3 regions of the Arthrobacter sp. ZBG10 genome follow, and region 3 is predicted to be linked to each of the others. Evidence: riboswitches for the same ligand, from Rfam matches in the RefSeq annotation. Region 3 holds a riboswitch; each other region holds the start of a gene.

Region 1 (5,359 bases), on a different contig from region 3:
AGCTGCCAGCCTGCACCCGCGGCGGCCAGGCCCAGCACCAGGGAAAGGGCCAGGTACGCCGCCCACACCACATGCGCGCCGGACTGCGCCAGCCGGTCCACGGCGAAAATTACAGCGGAGAAGGTGGTGAAAGAGCCCAGCAGGCCCGGTCCCAGCCCTGCCCGCAGCCAGAAGGGAGTATGCGGGCGGTTCAGCCAGAAAGTGGTCAAGGCAGCCAGGAGGAAGCTGCCGCACACGTTGATTCCGAGCGTGGCCCAGGGGACACCGTCCGGAACATCAGGGAAGGCGAGGCCGAGGCCGTACCGCAGCTCGCTGCCCACCAATCCGCCCACAGCCACCGCCAGCCATGCCGGCGCCGCAGGCATACCGGGGCGGCTCATGCGGGGGCGGTGCCGCGCAACAGCCCCTGGCGCGGTCCGTGCGTCACGTCAGCTGCCCACCAGGAGGCAACCTTGGTGCGTTTGCTCGCTGTGCACCCAGAGCGCCGAGGTGATTTCGTCAGCGAGGTCAAACTCACGGCTGTTCCCAACGCCACCGATCCGGACCACCAGGGCACCGCCGAACGGCCGGCGGCCCACCACCTCCACTTCGGCGTCCAGGTCGATCCGCTCGGCGGCCAGGTACCGCAACAATTCAGGGTTATCGTCACTGATCCGGGTGATTCTGCCGGTGTGGCCCTCATCCAGCCCGGAAAGCAGGTGGGCGGCAGGCATCAGCACCTCACCGGACGCCGTGGGAATGGGGTCGCCGTGCGGATCGCGGCGGGGATCGCCCAGTTGGGCGGCGACGCGTTCGATGAAGGTGTCCGAGACGGCGTGCTCCAGCAGTTCGGCTTCGTCGTGGACCTCGTCCCAGCTGTAGTCCAGCTGCTGGACCAGGTACGTCTCAATCAGCCGGTGGCGGCGGACCATGGCCAGGGCCAGGCGCAGGCCCGGGCCCGTCAAGGTAATGGCGCTGTAGGGCTTGTGGTCAACGAGGCCCTGGTCCTTGAGCTTGCGGACCATCTCCGAGACGGAGGAGTTGGCCACACCCAGGCGCTGGGCCAGCTGCGAGGAGGTGATGGGTTTGTCCTGCCACTCGGTAAACGAGTAGATGACCTTGACGTAGTCCTCGATCGAGGAGGAGGGCGCGCTGGTCTTCACAGCATCAAGCTTACCGGGTACTGCACCGCCGCTGGCCGGCAACGAGATTCACGCCGCCGTGGCCCGCCATGCCAGGGTCAGGTAGGGCAGGTCGATGATTTCGCCGTCCCGGTGGCCAAGATGCTCATGCAGGTACCAGTCCAGGTTGGCCAGCACCTTGGCGCGGGTGGGTTCGGAGGCCCTGAGATAGTAGCTGCGCGTTTTGGTGAGCTCCATCAGGCCCGTGGTGGTTACAGGGTCCTGCCACCGGGTCACGTACCCCTCAAGGCCTTGGAAGTCAGGCCCGACGGCGGGCCGGTGGCCAGGCTTGTAGACGTCGCCCGCGTGCATGATCCGGGACAGCCGGTGGACCCAGGGAACGGAGGTGTCCAGCTGGTTCCAGACCAGCCCCAGCGTGCCGCCCGGGCGAAGGACCCGGGCGAGCTCCGTGCTGGCCGCAGCTGCGTCGCACCAGTGCCAGGCCTGGGCCACGGTGACGACGTCGAACGCCGCCGCCGGCAGGCCGGTGGCCTCTGCGGTGCCCAGGACAGCCGTGGCACGTGGATAGTGCTCAGCCAGCTGTTCCAGCATGTCCGCGGACGGGTCGACTGCGGTGACGGCCAGTCCTTTGGCCAGGAGCAGTGCGGTGAATTTGCCGGTGCCGGCGCCGACGTCCAAAACCTCACCGGCCGTTGCGGGCACCAGCCAGTCCGCGGCTGCCGCCGGGTAGCCCGGCCGGACCTGCTGGTAATGCTCGCCGCCGTCCTGGAAGCTTTGGCCCAGCTCCTGGCGCCGGTTGTGTTCCAGCTTGGGGCCACCCCGGACCACGCGCGGCCTCCTTCAGTAGATGTCTCTCCTGAATTTACCGCATGGACCCCGCCGGGGCGGCCCGGCGGTTCAGTCGTCCAGGCAGGGGGCCGCGCCGGCGGTGCCCGGCGTGTTGGGGGCCCAGTGCGGGTAGGTCCGGGAATCGTTGGCGGGCACCCAGCGGCCTGCGTCCACCACGTAATCCCAGCCAAGGCCCTGGGTCCGGAGGGCAGAGATGCCGGCAAGGAGCCGTTCGGCGTCCTCAAGGCGGGAGCCCACACCAAAGCTGGCCCGCAGCGAACCGGACGGAAGGCCCAGCCGCTTGAGCAGGGGGTGGGCGCAGAAACGCCCGTCCCGGAGGCCCACGCCGTGCTCTGCGGACAGGTAGGCCGCCACCAGACCGGCGTCGTAGCCGGCCACGGAAAAGTTAACCACACCGATGGTGTCCGTCTCAGCGTTGGTGTCCTTGAAGATCTGGTGGACACTCACGCCCTCGATCTGCTGCAGCCCCGCCACCAGGTAGGACCGGATGGACTGTTCGTGGGCGTGCCATTCCTGCGGGTCCAGGGCGGCGATGACCTGCGTGGCACGTGCCAGGGTGGCGGCGCCGAGGACGTTGGGCGAGCCGCCCTCGTGCCGGGCCGGGCCCGTGGCCCAGCTGACGCCGTCGAGCCGTGCTTCCTTGACGGCACCGCCGCCGGCGAGGTGCGGTTTTCCGGCGTCGAGCCAGTCCGGGCGCCCCACCAGGACGCCGGAACCGAACGGGGCGTAGAGCTTGTGGCCGGAGAACGCGAGGTAGTCAACGCCGTCGGCGGTGATGTCTACCCGCCGGTGGGGTGCCAGCTGCGCGGCGTCCACCACAATCCGGGCGCCGTACTGGTGGGCCAGCGTGGCGAGGGCGCGGATGGGCAGGATTTCACCGGTGACGTTGGAGGCGCCGGTAACGGCCAGGAGGCTGACCCCGCCCTGCTCCAGTTCGCCGCGGACAGCGTCGATGGTGCCGGCCAGGGTGTCCGCGGCCACGATGCTCCGGTGCGGGACGCCCTGCCACGGCAGCAGGTTGGCGTGGTGCTCGATGTCCAGGTACAGGACGTCGCCGGTGGGCCGGCCGTCCGTGTTGGGCAGGCACCCTGCCAGGAGGTTCAGCGAGTCGGTGGTGTTGCGCGTGAAGATCACCGAGTCGTCCGGGCGGCCGCCCACAAAGTCCCGCACGATGTTCCGCGCGTTCTCGTACACGGAGGTGCTGATCTGCGAGGCGTAGCCGGCGCCACGGTGCACGCTGGCGTAGTAGGGCAGGATCTCGTTCAGGTAGGCGGAGACCAGGGACAGCGCCGGCGCGGAGGCGCCATAGTCCAGGTTCGCGTAGCGGACATGGCCACCGGCGATCAGCGGCGCCTGGATCTCGGCGCCGGTTACGGCGGCGAGGGGCCTGGCGGCGATGGAGTGGCCGGCCAAAACCGAAGGTGCGGCGGGCGCCAGCGAAGCTGCGGGGGAGACAGTGGCAGTTGTCATGGGGAATCCTCACGTTGACAGGACTCCCTGCAGGGAATCCGCGCTTGCCGTATCCATGTCCGGACCGGCCTGGTCGTCACCCGGGGCACCCCACCGCGAATGGAGGGTTGCCGGCCAGCAAACCGGGGTTTAGCGCTGGCACTCGTGACCTGCTTAAGAGCGTAGGACATGGTGCGGGGTGGTTTGAAGCCAGCCCGAATGTTAAGGGATTTGTTACGCCGCGCCCGTACGCCGGGGCTTTTGTCGAAGAACACGACGGCGGACGCCCCCATCCGGAGGCGTCCGCCGTATATTCTTCGGTCCAGGCAGTCCTAGAGGAGGTCGTCCAGCCCCGGGTTCAGGCGCCGCAGCACCTCGGAATGCAGGATGGAGTTTGTGGCCAGGGCGTTTCCGCCGAACGGGCCGTCCTGGCCCTCCAGGGAGGTAAACCGGCCGCCGGCTTCCACCACGATGGGGACCAGGGCGGCCATGTCGTAGAGATTCAGTTCGGGTTCGCAGGCAATGTCCACCGACCCCTCGGCGACCATGCAGTAGGACCAGAAGTCGCCGTAGGCGCGGGTCCGCCATACGTCCTCGGTGAGCCCCAGGAACTCGTCGAAGTTGCCGCGTTCCTTCCACCCGGTGAGGCTGGAGTAGGACAATGACGCATCGGAAAGGGTGGCGACGTTGGAGACGCGCAGCCTGGTGGCCGAGGCGAGCGAACGCCCCATGTAGGCGCCCATGTCTTTCGCCGCCCACCAGCGTTTGCCCAGCGCAGGTGCGCTGACCACACCCACCACCGGTTCGCCCTCGTCAACGAGCGCGATCAGGGTTGCCCATACCGGGACACCCCGGACGAAATTCTTGGTCCCGTCAATGGGGTCGATGATCCAGCGGCGTGAGCCGTGGCCGCTGCTGCCGAACTCCTCACCCAGGACGGCGTCGCGGGGGCGGGAGCGGGAAAGCTGGCCGCGGATGGATTCCTCAGCTGCCTTGTCCGCGTCGGTGACAGGCGTCAGGTCCGGCTTGGTCTCCACATGGAGGTCCAGGGCCTTGAAACGGCTCATCGTCTGGTCGTCCACGGAATCGGCCAGGACGTGGGCCAGGCGCAGGTCATCGTTGTAGCTGGAAGCGGATTGGATCATGGTTCCAAACTACCGTCTGGCGGCGGTTGTGCTGGGAGGCCCACGTCAGTTGACGCTGCCGAGTTCCTTGGTCTCCTGGGCTTCCAGGCGCGGATCCGCCCCGAGGAGCCGCCGCAGGGAAGAGAGCCGGGCAGCGCCGGTGGGACCTGCCTGGCCGGCGGCCACCCAGGCGTCCAGCCCGCAGTTCACGGCCGCTGCCGTGTGCTTGCAGCCGCGTTCGCAGGCATCGGTGCCGGAGGAGAGGTCCGGGAAGGAACGCAGGATGCGGTCCGGGTCCACCAGTGCCAGGCCAAAGGACCGGATGCCAGGGGTGTCGATGATCCAACTGCCGGCCGGCGCATCTGCCAGCCGCAGGGCCAGGGCGGAGGAGGATGTGTGCCGGCCGCGGCCGGTGACGGCGTTGACGCCGCCGGTGGCCCGCTCGGCTCCGGTCAGCGCGTTGACCATGGTGGATTTGCCCACGCCGGAGTGCCCCAGCATCACAGTGACGTTCCCGTGCAGGAAGGTCCGCAGCTCCGCTACGGCCTCGCTGTCCAGCCGGGCGGACAGGCCATCGTCCGACCTGGCGTCGATGCCCGATGCCTTATTGTCCGCGGTGCGGCTGATGATGACCGGGAAGTCCAGGTGCGCGTAATTGGACAGCAGCTCAGCGGGATCCTTGACGTCTGCCTTGGTGATCAGCAGGATCGGTTCGATCCCGGCGTCGTAAGCCGCCGCCAGGGCACGGTCGATGAAACCGGTGCGCGGTTCCGGGTTGGCTGCTGCCACCACGATCACCAGTTGGTCGGCGTTGGC
Region 2 (5,359 bases), on a different contig from region 3:
TAAAGATGTTTAGGACTACTAAGCTGAGCTAATGAAGATGTTCCAGCTCGACCAGTTGAAGACCTTTGCCGCAGTGCTGGATGAGGGGACGCTGGAGGCTGCCGCCTGCACCCTGCACGTCACGCCGTCTGCGGTGTCGCAGCGGCTCAAGGCGATGGAGGACGCAGCCGGCCAGATCCTGCTGCAGCGAACCAACCCGGCCCGCCCCACCACGGCGGGCGAGGCCGTGCTGCGCTACGCCCGCCAGCTCCGGCAACTGGAAGGGGACGCGCAACGCGAACTCGGTGGCGCCGCCGGTAGCCCCAGCACGCCCATCCCGCTGGTGGTGAATGCCGATTCGCTTGCCACCTGGTTCATGGCGGCGCTGGCAAGCCTCCCCCCGGAGCCGGGTGTCACCTTTGAGCTGCGCCGCGAGGACGAGCAGCATTCCACGCAATTCCTCCGGACGGGAGCGGTGATCGCCGCCGTCACAGCGAACCCGGAACCGGTTCAAGGCTGCAGCGTCGAGCCACTTGGGGCGCTGAGATACCGTGCCGTAGCCAGTCCCGGGTACGTCCGGCACTGGTTGCCCGGCGGGCCGGAGCTCGTTGCGGGCAGCACCGCCCCGGTGGTGGACTTCGACCGGAAGGACGACCTTCAAGGTGGGTTCTTCCGCAGGATGACCGGGACGGCCCTCGGTGCCCCGCGGCACTACGTCCCGTCATCGGCAGAGTTTGCCCAGGCCATCCGGCTGGGGATGGGCTGGGGGCTGCTGCCCGAAGCGGAATGCCTGCCCTGGCTTGGCAGCGGCGAGCTGGTGGAACTCGCGCCCGGGCACCCGGTGGACGTGGCCCTCTACTGGCAGCGCTGGAAAATTGACTCGCCGGTGCTGAACCAGCTCACGGCGGCCGTCCGGGCGACGGCTGCCCACGAGCTCCGGCAGCCCGCCCCGGGACCGGGTTCCGTCAGATCTGCTTGAGCGCTTGCTCCAGGTCGCCGATCAGGTCATCGGCGTCCTCGAGCCCCACGGACAGCCGCACCACACCGTCGCCCAGCCCGATCGCTGCGCGGCCTTCCGGCCCCATGGCCCGGTGCGTGGTGGTGGCAGGGTGGGTGATGAGGGACTTTGAGTCACCCAGGTTGTTTGAGATATCGATGATGCGCAGGCCGTCCAGCAGGGCAAAGGCGGCGTCCTTGGCCGACCGCCCGGGAGCCGAAGCCAGGTCCAGCGTAAGGACGGTGCCGCCTGCCTTCATCTGCTTCGCGGCAAGCCCGTACTGGGGGTGCGATTTAAGCAGCGGGTATTTCACCCAGCTGACCGCCGGCTGCTGCTCCAGCCACTCGGCCAACCGCAGGGCCGTGGCCGACGAGTGGTTGACCCGCAGTGCCATCGTCTCCAGTCCCTTGTTGAGGACCCAGGCGTTAAACGGGGAAAGCGAAGGCCCGGTGTGGCGCATGAGCTGCTTCACGGGACCGTCAATGAACTCCCTGGTGCCCAGGATCGCCCCGCCCAGGACGCGGCCCTGGCCGTCGATGTGCTTGGTGCCGGAGTAGACAATAACGTCGGCGCCGAACTGGCCGCACCGCTGGAGCAGGGGAGTGGCAAATACATTGTCGACGACGACTGTTGCGCCGGCGGCGTGGGCCAGGTCGCTGACGGCGGCGATGTCCACAATCTCCTGCATGGGGTTGGACGGCGACTCGAAAAACACGGCAGTGGTGGGCTGGGACAGGGCTTCGCGCCACTGGTCCAGGTCCGGCCCGTCAACAAACACCGTTTCCACGCCCCACCGCGGCAGGATCTCGTTCAGGATCACAAAGCAGGAACCGAACAGCGACCGGGCGGCAACCACGCGGTCGCCGGCAGCGAGGAGGGCGCCCAGGGCGGTAAAGACCGCTGACATTCCGGAGGCCGTGGCGAAGCACGCTTCGGTGCCCTCCAGCAGCCGCAGCCGCTCCTGAAAAGTGGCTACCGAGGGGTTGCCGTAGCGGGAGTAGACAAAACGCTGGTCCTCGCCGGTGAACGCCCGCTCGGCGGCGGCAGCGGATTCATAGACAAACCCTGAGTTCAGGAACAGCGCCTCGCTGGTCTCCTGGAAGTTGGTGCGGTCCAGGCCACCGCGGACCGCCTGCGTATCGGCGTTCCAACCGGCAGCGTCGTCATTAAAAGCCATTTAGTTGGTTCCCAGGTTGGTAGGCAGGCCGCGGTTCTTCCAGCCGTTGACGGTCCGTTCGCCATACCGGTCAGGCTCGCCCTCGAAGCCCTCCAGCACGTTGTATGAGGTGAAACCGGCCTGCGTCGCAGCGGTGGCAGCCGCGATGGAGCGCTGCCCGGAACGGCACAGGAACAGCAGTTCCGCGGCTGAATCCTCCGGAGCCTGCTGGCTGAGGTCGCTGATGAAGGCGGGGTTCGGGACGCCGCCGGGGAAGGTCCACTGAATAAACAAGGGATCGTTGTCCGTGGCCTTGGTGTCAGGAATGCCGATATGGGCCCATTCAGCTTCGGTCCGGACGTCCACCAGGATGGCGCCCTGCTCCAGCTTGGCCCATGCCTCCTGCGGGGTCAGGTCTCCGGCGTAGCTCATGCGTGCCCCTCGCCGTCGAATTCGAGGCTGTCCACTGCGGTTGCCACGGCGGCGTCCGCCGTGGCGATGGCGGCCGGCAGGACAACTGCCTGGGCCACAATCACACCTCCGCCGTTGTACGTGGCGGCGGGGCTTCCGTGCAGCACGTAGCCCTCCGCCAGTGCGGCCGAGATCCGCTCGCAGAACTCGCGGTTGTCCGGGCCGCTGATGAGGCGGTAGGACAGTCTCTCTTCAGGGGCAGGTGCGTCGGACACGACGGATCTCCTTCTCTCACGCTTGCAGCTCGAATGGTCGATATGCCGAGTATTCACCTGAGGCACCCCGCCGCGGAAGGGAGGGTTGCCGACCGGCCAGTCAGGGCTTAGTGCCGGTACTCATTACTCCCCAAAAACGTAACACTTGCCGCCCGGTGCCGCACGGCCGCCGTCGTCATGTTCCGTAACCGAGCCGCGCCGGGCACGGGGTCCTGGCGCGGCGGCCGGACCGATAAGGTTTGCATGGGGGCGCCGCCCCGACAGCTGGCTTCAGACCGGGGGGTTCCCATCAGCAATCGATCAGCCGCGCGGAGTGGCGGCACTGCCGTGCCCGGCACCCGGATTTTCCGCGCCTGTGCTGCCCTGCTGGCAGCGATGATGATGACAGTGCTGGCCATCGGGCTGCCGGCCGGGGCGGCACACGCTGCTGCGCCGGTTCCGGACGACCGCGGGCCCCTCCTTGGCGCCGTCCTGGAATGGGGCGAAGATACCGCCGCAGGTTTCGCGGACCGGCTGGGTGCACGGCCCGCAGTCCTGGGTCACGACATTGACTTTCCGTACCGGGATGCGGAGCGTAACGACCTCAAGGGCTTCCTGTACCAGGCGTCCGCCCAGGGCGCGCATGCCATGCTCACCGTCCGGCCCACCGTCCCGCTGGACCAGGTGGATTCAGGCTCTGCTGCCGCCTTCGCGGCGGAGGTGCGCACGCTCGCCGGCGGGTTCAAGGGCAAGCTCCTGATCCGGTTCGCGCCCGACATGAATTCCAGCTGGGTGGAGTGGGGCCAGCAACCGGCAGCGTACCGGGAGGCGTTCCGGACGCTCGCCGGCAAATTCCGGGCGTCCGACGGCGGCGCCCTGATGGTGTGGGCCCCTTTCCTTGGCAAGGACTACCCGTTCGAGCGGAGCAGGGCAGCCCCCGGTCCCGGAAGCGACGGGTTCAGCCTGCTGGACAGCAACGGGGACGGCAGTTGGAACGGTGCCGACAGCCCCTACGGGCCGTATTATCCGGGCGATGATTCCGTTGATTGGGTGGGCCTGAGTGCCTACCATGACGACACCTCGGGCGGGGCCGCCGTCAACTCCCTGCCCCGCGCTGGTGAGTTGCGGGAAATGCTGACATCGGCCGGCGGTGAGGACTTCTACGGCACGTATGCAGCCGGCAAGGACAAGCCGTTCCTGCTCCAGACCGCCGCCTTCTACAGCCCGGCGTCGGGAGGTGCCGCAGAGGCCGACATCAAAGTGAACTGGTGGGACCAGGTAGTGGGCACCATGACGTCGGCGGAATTCGCCCGGACCGCCGCCGTTGTGTGGGATGAGCGGACCAGCACCAGGGACACCGGGGTCGCCAGCATTAACTGGCTGCTGACGGGGAAACCGGACATTGCTGCAGCTGCCTCGGAGCGGCTCAAAAAATCCCCTGTGGTGACCGGGCCGGTGACGGAGGTGTCCACGGACGGCAGTTATTCGCATCCCAACACGTTGTCCGGCGTTGCCGCGTGGAGTGTTGGAGCGGCTTTGCTGATCCTCCTTGCCGCGCTGTGGCAGATTCCCGGACGGATCAACAACGCTTCCTCCTGGGCCTATGCGGATCCGTCCAAGCGTGACTCCCGCGTGGATCTGCTGCGCGGCATGGCGATCGTCTTTGTTGTGGTCAACCACCTGGGCATGACATCCCTCTTCCAGCTTTTTACCCAGGAAGCGGTGGGATTCGTCTCGGGAGCCGAATTGTTTGTCCTGTTCTCCGGCCTGGTGGTGGGCATGGTCTACGGGCCGCGCGTCAAGGACGACTTCGGCCGCGTGCTGGAGTTGACGTCGCGCCGCGCAGGCAAGCTGTACATGACGGCACTTGTGGTGCTGATCGGTGTCTTCCTGCTTTCGCTGCTGCCGGTTTTCCGTTCCGAGGTGCTGACCACGTTCGTGGACCAGGGAACGGGTGGAGCCGGCCATGGCGGTGCGGGCCGCACCTACGACCTTTACGCCGGCATGGGCTCCCTGCTGCAGTTCCCCGTACCGCCGGGGATCCTGCCCGCGATCCTGCTGCTGCAGTTCGGGCCGTGGCAGTTCAACGTGATGGGCCTCTACGTGGTGCTGCTGCTCGCCAGCCCCCTGATCCTTGCCGCGCTGGGCCGGGGCAAAGGGCTGTATGTGCTGGGTGCATCGATTGCTGCCTACGCCGCCGGCGCAACCACCCGTTTCCGGCTGCTCCCCTCGCAGTTCGAGGATTCATTCCCCCTGCTGGTATGGCAGGTGTTGTTTGTGATCGGGCTGGTGGCGGGGTACCACCGGCACCGCATCATTGCCTGGTTCTCGGCCCGGGTTTGGGTGGTGGCTGCCTGTACCGTCCTGGCCGTTGTCTTCGCGTTCCTGTCCTGGGGCAACCCGTACCTGGCCAATGGCTTCGACGTCCGGCTCGCCGTCATCCCGGACGCCACCTACCGCATCATGTACGACCTGTTTTTCGGCCGCACCTACCTGGCACCCGGCAGGCTGCTGAACGTGCTGGTCCTGGTGGTGGCGGCCTACGCGTTCCTGACGGCGTAT
Region 3 (5,359 bases):
TGGGGCTGGGCTGACCGTCCCGGGCCTCATGCCTGCCCGCGGTGGCGGGCGGCCGCCGTCGTCCGGTTGATGCTTTTGCCGCTCAATGATTCGGCCGCCATCAGCAGGTGACGCCGTTGTCAGCTGCTGATGGCGGTCGAAGGGTGGGTGGGCGCGGACGCCCGGAAGCACCGGACCCGGCGCAGGCCGGATCCGGTGCGGCGGAGGATCAGATGGTGACTGCGCCGTTGGCGGTTTCGAAGGTGACCGAGAGGATTCCGGGTGTGCCGTGCGGGGCAACCCAATCCACTGCAACATCCTCGAGCGGCTTCTCCACCGGTTCACCCAGCCATTCGGTGACCCGCTCGGCGGAACCGGCGATGGTCAGGCAGCTCATCTTGACGTTGCCTTCGTAGGCGTTGGACGGGTGCAGGGAGGGGTCGCCCTCCCACTTCAGCATGTAGGGCACCTGGGGATCCGCGATGAGGCCCAGGATGCCGATCTGCTTCCAGACCAGTTCGCGGCCGTCAGGGAACTTGCGGTTGCCGTTGACGGAAGACCGGCCCAGCCGCTCCTCGAAAGGCGCAAGGTCGTCCACTTCGACGCACCAGCCCATCCAGCCGCCACCGGCTTCGGAGCGGGCGCGGACAGCCTGCCCGAAAGGCGCCTTGTCCGAGGCGGGGTGCGCCAGCACCTCCACCACCTCAAGGTACTTGTGGCCCGCGAGGGGAATGATCATGTTCCGGGTTCCGAAACGGGGATGCACCCCGCCCTTGACGGCTTCCACACCCAGGGCGGAAGCGATTCGTTCGGTGGTGGCCGCCAGGCCATCCTGTTCACAGGCGTAAGAGACGTGATCCATGCGCATGCCAACATCTTGGCACTTTGTGATCCGCCTCTCAGCTAAGGCTTGCCTTACATGATTTTTCCACTGGGCGGAGTTCCTGTTGTGGCCCGGCAACGGGGCCGTGGGACCATGTTCGTCACAATCCTGTACCGCGCTCCCGGACAGTTCCTACACTGGGCACAGGTCATGAGTGCCAGCATCAAGCCCCGGCTCGCTGGCCGGCAACCCTCCACCCGCGGTGGGGTGCCCCGGGTGAGGACCTGGCTGTCCGGCACCGGCCGGATGGCAAGCGCGGCCCGTGCTGCTTCCTGCATGCCGGGCCCCTGTGAAGTGGAGCCAAAGATGTCCAACGGATGGTCGTTTGAAACCCGCCAGATCCATGCAGGCCAGGAACCGGACAGCGCCACCGGCGCCCGGGCCCTGCCCATCTACCAGACCACCTCGTTTGTGTTCCCCAGCGCCGAAAGCGCGGCCAACAGGTTCGCCCTGGCCGAACTCTCGCCCATCTACACCCGCATCGGCAACCCCACCCAGGACGCCGTGGAGCAGCGGATCGCCAGCCTGGAAGGCGGCCTCGCGGCCCTCCTGCTCAGCTCCGGGCAGGCCGCCGAGACGTTCGCGGTCCTGAACATCGCCGAGGCCGGCGACCACATCGTGGCCAGCCCCAGCCTTTACGGCGGGACCTACAACCTCTTCGCCCACACCCTGAAGAAGTTCGGCATCACCGTGACGTTTGTGGCGGACCCGGACAACCTGGACCAGTGGCGCGACGCCGTGCAGCCCAACACCAAGCTGTTCTTCGGCGAGGTGGTATCCAACCCGCGCCAGGACGTTTTGGACATCGAGGGCATTTCCGGGGTGGCGCACCAGGCGGGAGTGCCGCTGATCGTGGACAACACCCTGTCCACTCCGTACCTGATCCGGCCGCTGGAGTGGGGCGCGGACATCGTCCTGCACTCGGCCACGAAGTACCTGGGCGGACACGGCGCCGCCATCGCCGGCGTGATCGTGGACTCGGGCAAGTTCGACTTCACCAGGGAACCGGAGAAGTTCCCCGGCTTCAACACCCCGGACCCCACCTACAACGGCCTGGTCTACGGCCGCGACCTGGGTGCCGACGGCGCCCTGGGTGCCAACCTGTCCTACATCCTGAAGGCCCGCGTGCAGCTGCTGCGTGACCTGGGCTCCGCCGTGTCACCGTTCAACGCGTTCCTGATCGCCCAGGGCCTGGAAACCCTGAGCCTGCGGGTGGAGCGGCATGTCTCCAACGCCATTGAGGTGGCCCGTTGGCTCGAGGCGCGGGACGACGTCGAATCCGTTGCCTACGCCGGCCTGCCCTCCAGCCCCTGGTTTGAGCGCGGCCAAAAGTACGGGCCGCGGGGCACCGGGGCGATCGTGGCCTTCAACCTCGCCGGCGGGGCCGCGGCCGGCCAGCGTTTTGTCGATGCGCTGGAACTGCACTCCCATGTGGCCAACATCGGCGATGTCCGGTCGCTGGTGATCCACCCCGCGTCCACCACCCACAGCCAGCTGTCCCCTGAGCAGCAGGCCGTTGCCGGGGTCACGCCGGGCCTGGTCCGGTTGTCCGTGGGACTGGAACACATCGATGACATCCTGGCCGACCTGGAAGCAGGTTTCCGCGCGGCCAAGGCGGCAGCAGGTTCCTGACCGGACCCTAACGGACCGGCTGCCTTTGGGCCGGGGCAAGTCACAACCAGTCACACTCTTGGCCCGGGGTGGGGTGTTCTTCGTACACTCGAACAAGGTCATGAGTGCCAGTGACAGCCCCGGCTTGCTGGCCGGCAACCCTCCTTCCGCGGTGGGGTGCCCCGGGTGAAGACCTGGCCTGCCGGTCATTCGACGGCAGGCAAGCGCGTAGAAGAGGTCTTGCCATGACGGTTACCGTCGCCCGTACCACCGTTCCCGAACACGGGATTGTCCGCTTCGCCTCCGTAGGGGCCCTGGAACTTGAAGCCGGCGGATACCTGCCGGACGTCACCCTGGCCTACGAAACGTGGGGCACCCTGAATGCCGACGGCAGCAACGCCATCCTGATCGAGCATGCCCTGACCGGCAGCACCCACGTTGCCCGCGGCGACAGCGACGAGCCCGGCTGGTGGGAACAGCTGGCCGGCCCGGGCGCACCCGTGGACACGGACCGCTTTTTTGTGGTGTCCATCAACATTGTGGGCGGCTGTTACGGGTCCACGGGACCGTCCTCAGCCGCACCGGACGGCAGCCCGTGGGGTTCCCGGTTTCCGCTGGTGACCCTGCGGGACAGCACCGTGGCCGAAGCCAGGCTCGCAGACCAGCTGGGCATCCGCAGCTGGTTCGCCGTCCTGGGCGGCTCCATGGGCGGTGCGCGTGCCTTGGAATGGGCGGTGACCTACCCGGAGCGGGTGCAGCGGTGCGCCGTCATCGCCGTCGGTGCGGCGAGCACCGCAGAGCAGATCGCGTTTGCGCAGGCGCAGACGCTGGCCATCCGCCAGGATGCCAACTTCCAGGGCGGCGACTACTACGGCGGCCCGTTCCCCGGGGACGGTCTGGCCCTGGCCCGGCGCATCGCCCACATCACCTACCGGTCCGCCGCGGAACTCGAAGGCCGGTTCGGCCGGCAGGCGCAGGCCGCCGAAACACCGGTCCGCGCGGATTCGCTGGCCGCCCGGGGCCGCTACCAGGTGGAAAGCTACCTGGACCACCAAGGCAACAAACTGGTCCAGCGGTTCGACGCCAACAGCTACATCGCGCTCACCGAGGCACTCATGAGCCATGACGTCACCCGCAACCGGGGCACGCTGGCGCAGGCGCTGGACGTGCCGGGAGTCCGGTTTTTTGTCGCAGCGGTCGACTCGGACCGGCTGTACTTCCCGGCGCAGTCCTACGAGCTGGCGGCGGCGCTGCCGGGCGAGGTGGACGTCCACCTGATCCAGGCGCCGATCGGGCACGACGGCTTCCTGACCGAGATCGGCCAGCTGGGGGCGCAGCTGCGGGCATCGTTCCTCGTCTAGCCGGCTACCCCTCCCGGTTGGTCAGCCCTTCATGATCTCGCCGCGGCGGGTCATGTACTCCTCCATGGAGAGCTCACCGTTGCTGTACTGCTGGTCCAGTTCGGTGAGTTTGCGGGCCCGGAAGCCCTGCGGGGCCGACGGCGGCGGGGGAGTGGCGGGCGCCTGCGGCTGTTCCGGAGCGGGCTGGCCGGGCTGACCCGGGTACCCGCCTTGGCCGGGTTGTGCGGGGTAACCGGGCTGGCCCGGGTACCCGCCCTGGTGCGGGGCCTGCGGCCGGCCGAACGGGTCAGGCAGCGGCTGCGGCCGGTCGATGGGCTGCGGCGCGTCGATCTGGCGGAAACCGCCGCCGTAGTAGTCCTGCTGGGTGTAGCCGTCGCGGGGCTGGTTGTTCTGCGGTCCGGGGCCGCCGGGGAACTGGTTGGGATAGCGGCCGGAGAAGCTCTGGTCCTGGTTCCGGCGGGCCACTGACTTCCGGTACATCCGCATGCCCATGGGGATGACAAAGGACAGGATGATGATCCAGAAAAACAGGTTGCTCACGGTGCCGCGCCTCTCGTGTGTGTCCTCCCAGCTTAGCCGGGGCGCACCGGATGAGGGTGCGCCGGAAGGAATCCGCGCACCTCAACCAGAACCGACGGGAAGGGCAGGCTACTCCGCTGTGGCTGCCGTGGTCCCCAGCGGACCTTCGCCGGACCCCAACGGGACGCCCGGGCCAAAGGCGGGACCCGGCGTCGGGCGTTTTGCGGTGATGCCATCGCCGGAGGACTGGTGGCGCAGCCGGCGCAGGACCCACGGGACGAAATATTCGCGGGCCCACACCAGGTCCCCGCTCCGGGCTTCCCGCCATGTGCTGGGCGGCAGCGGTTTCGGGTGCAGGGGTTCGAGGGTGTGCTCGACGTTGAGTGAGTCCAGCACCATCGCGGCGATGGTGTGGTGGCCCACCGGCGAGAAGTGCAGCCGGTCCTGGTCCCACATCTGCGGATCGCGGAGCTGCCGCAGGGACCACATATCCGCAATAACGGCGTCATGCCGGGCGGCTATGGTGCGGAGGTTCTCGTTGTAGATGGCCACCTTGGACCGGATCCGGCCCAGCACCGACGAACCCGTATCCGGGCCGTTGAACAACACCACCGTGGCACCGTTCATGGCCAGGATCTGCACCACGGAATCAAGTTTCCCGGCCAGCGCATCCGGATCGCCGCCGCGCCGCAGGAGGTCGTTGCCGCCCGCGGACAGGGTCACCAGGTCCGGGCGGAGGGCCAGGGCCGGTGCCAGCTGCTGGTCCACGATCTGCTGCAGGAGCCGGCCGCGGACGGCGAGGTTTGCGTAGGCGAAGTCCTTCTGCGTGCGGCCAAGTTCCTCCGCCACCCGGTCCGCCCAGCCGCGGAACCCGCCGGGGGACGAGGGCTCGGGATCGCCGATGCCCTCCGTAAAGGAATCGCCCAGGGCTACATACCGGGTCCAGGGGTGCGATTCGGTCCGGGGGTGCGGGGTCTGGCTGGCGTTTGTGTCACTCACGTTCCTA

Evidence for each region. A riboswitch is a leader RNA that binds a small molecule or an ion and turns the genes downstream of it on or off. The one in region 3 is predicted to bind S-adenosylmethionine.
Region 1: another riboswitch for S-adenosylmethionine. It lies ahead of ACU18_RS11275 (aminotransferase class V-fold PLP-dependent enzyme); the one in region 3 lies ahead of metX (homoserine O-acetyltransferase MetX).
Region 2: another riboswitch for S-adenosylmethionine. It lies ahead of ACU18_RS13470 (DUF1737 domain-containing protein); the one in region 3 lies ahead of metX (homoserine O-acetyltransferase MetX).

The regions. Positions count from the first base shown of each region.
Region 1 is NZ_LFQH01000044.1:61,979-67,337, forward strand. Features, by position in the region: gene ACU18_RS11260 (fluoride efflux transporter FluC) at 1-380, opposite strand, end outside; gene ACU18_RS11265 (metal-dependent transcriptional regulator) at 429-1,142, opposite strand; gene ACU18_RS11270 (class I SAM-dependent methyltransferase) at 1,191-1,949, opposite strand; gene ACU18_RS11275 (aminotransferase class V-fold PLP-dependent enzyme) at 2,019-3,440, opposite strand; SAM riboswitch class IV at 3,476-3,590, opposite strand; gene hisN (histidinol-phosphatase) at 3,752-4,564, opposite strand; gene rsgA (ribosome small subunit-dependent GTPase A) at 4,610-5,359, opposite strand, start outside.
Region 2 is NZ_LFQH01000053.1:19,304-24,662, forward strand. Features, by position in the region: gene ACU18_RS13455 (LysR family transcriptional regulator ArgP) at 32-958, shown strand; gene ACU18_RS13460 (O-succinylhomoserine sulfhydrylase) at 945-2,153, opposite strand; gene ACU18_RS13465 (rhodanese-like domain-containing protein) at 2,154-2,564, opposite strand; gene ACU18_RS13470 (DUF1737 domain-containing protein) at 2,561-2,818, opposite strand; SAM riboswitch class IV at 2,832-2,946, opposite strand; gene opgC (OpgC domain-containing protein) at 3,194-5,359, shown strand, end outside.
Region 3 is NZ_LFQH01000039.1:43,755-49,113, forward strand. Features, by position in the region: gene ACU18_RS10155 (CPBP family intramembrane glutamic endopeptidase) at 1-14, shown strand, start outside; gene ACU18_RS10160 (VOC family protein) at 209-847, opposite strand; SAM riboswitch class IV at 1,009-1,124, shown strand; gene ACU18_RS10165 (bifunctional o-acetylhomoserine/o-acetylserine sulfhydrylase) at 1,169-2,494, shown strand; SAM riboswitch class IV at 2,591-2,706, shown strand; gene metX (homoserine O-acetyltransferase MetX) at 2,719-3,834, shown strand; gene ACU18_RS10175 (hypothetical protein) at 3,856-4,374, opposite strand; gene ACU18_RS10180 (SGNH/GDSL hydrolase family protein) at 4,483-5,352, opposite strand.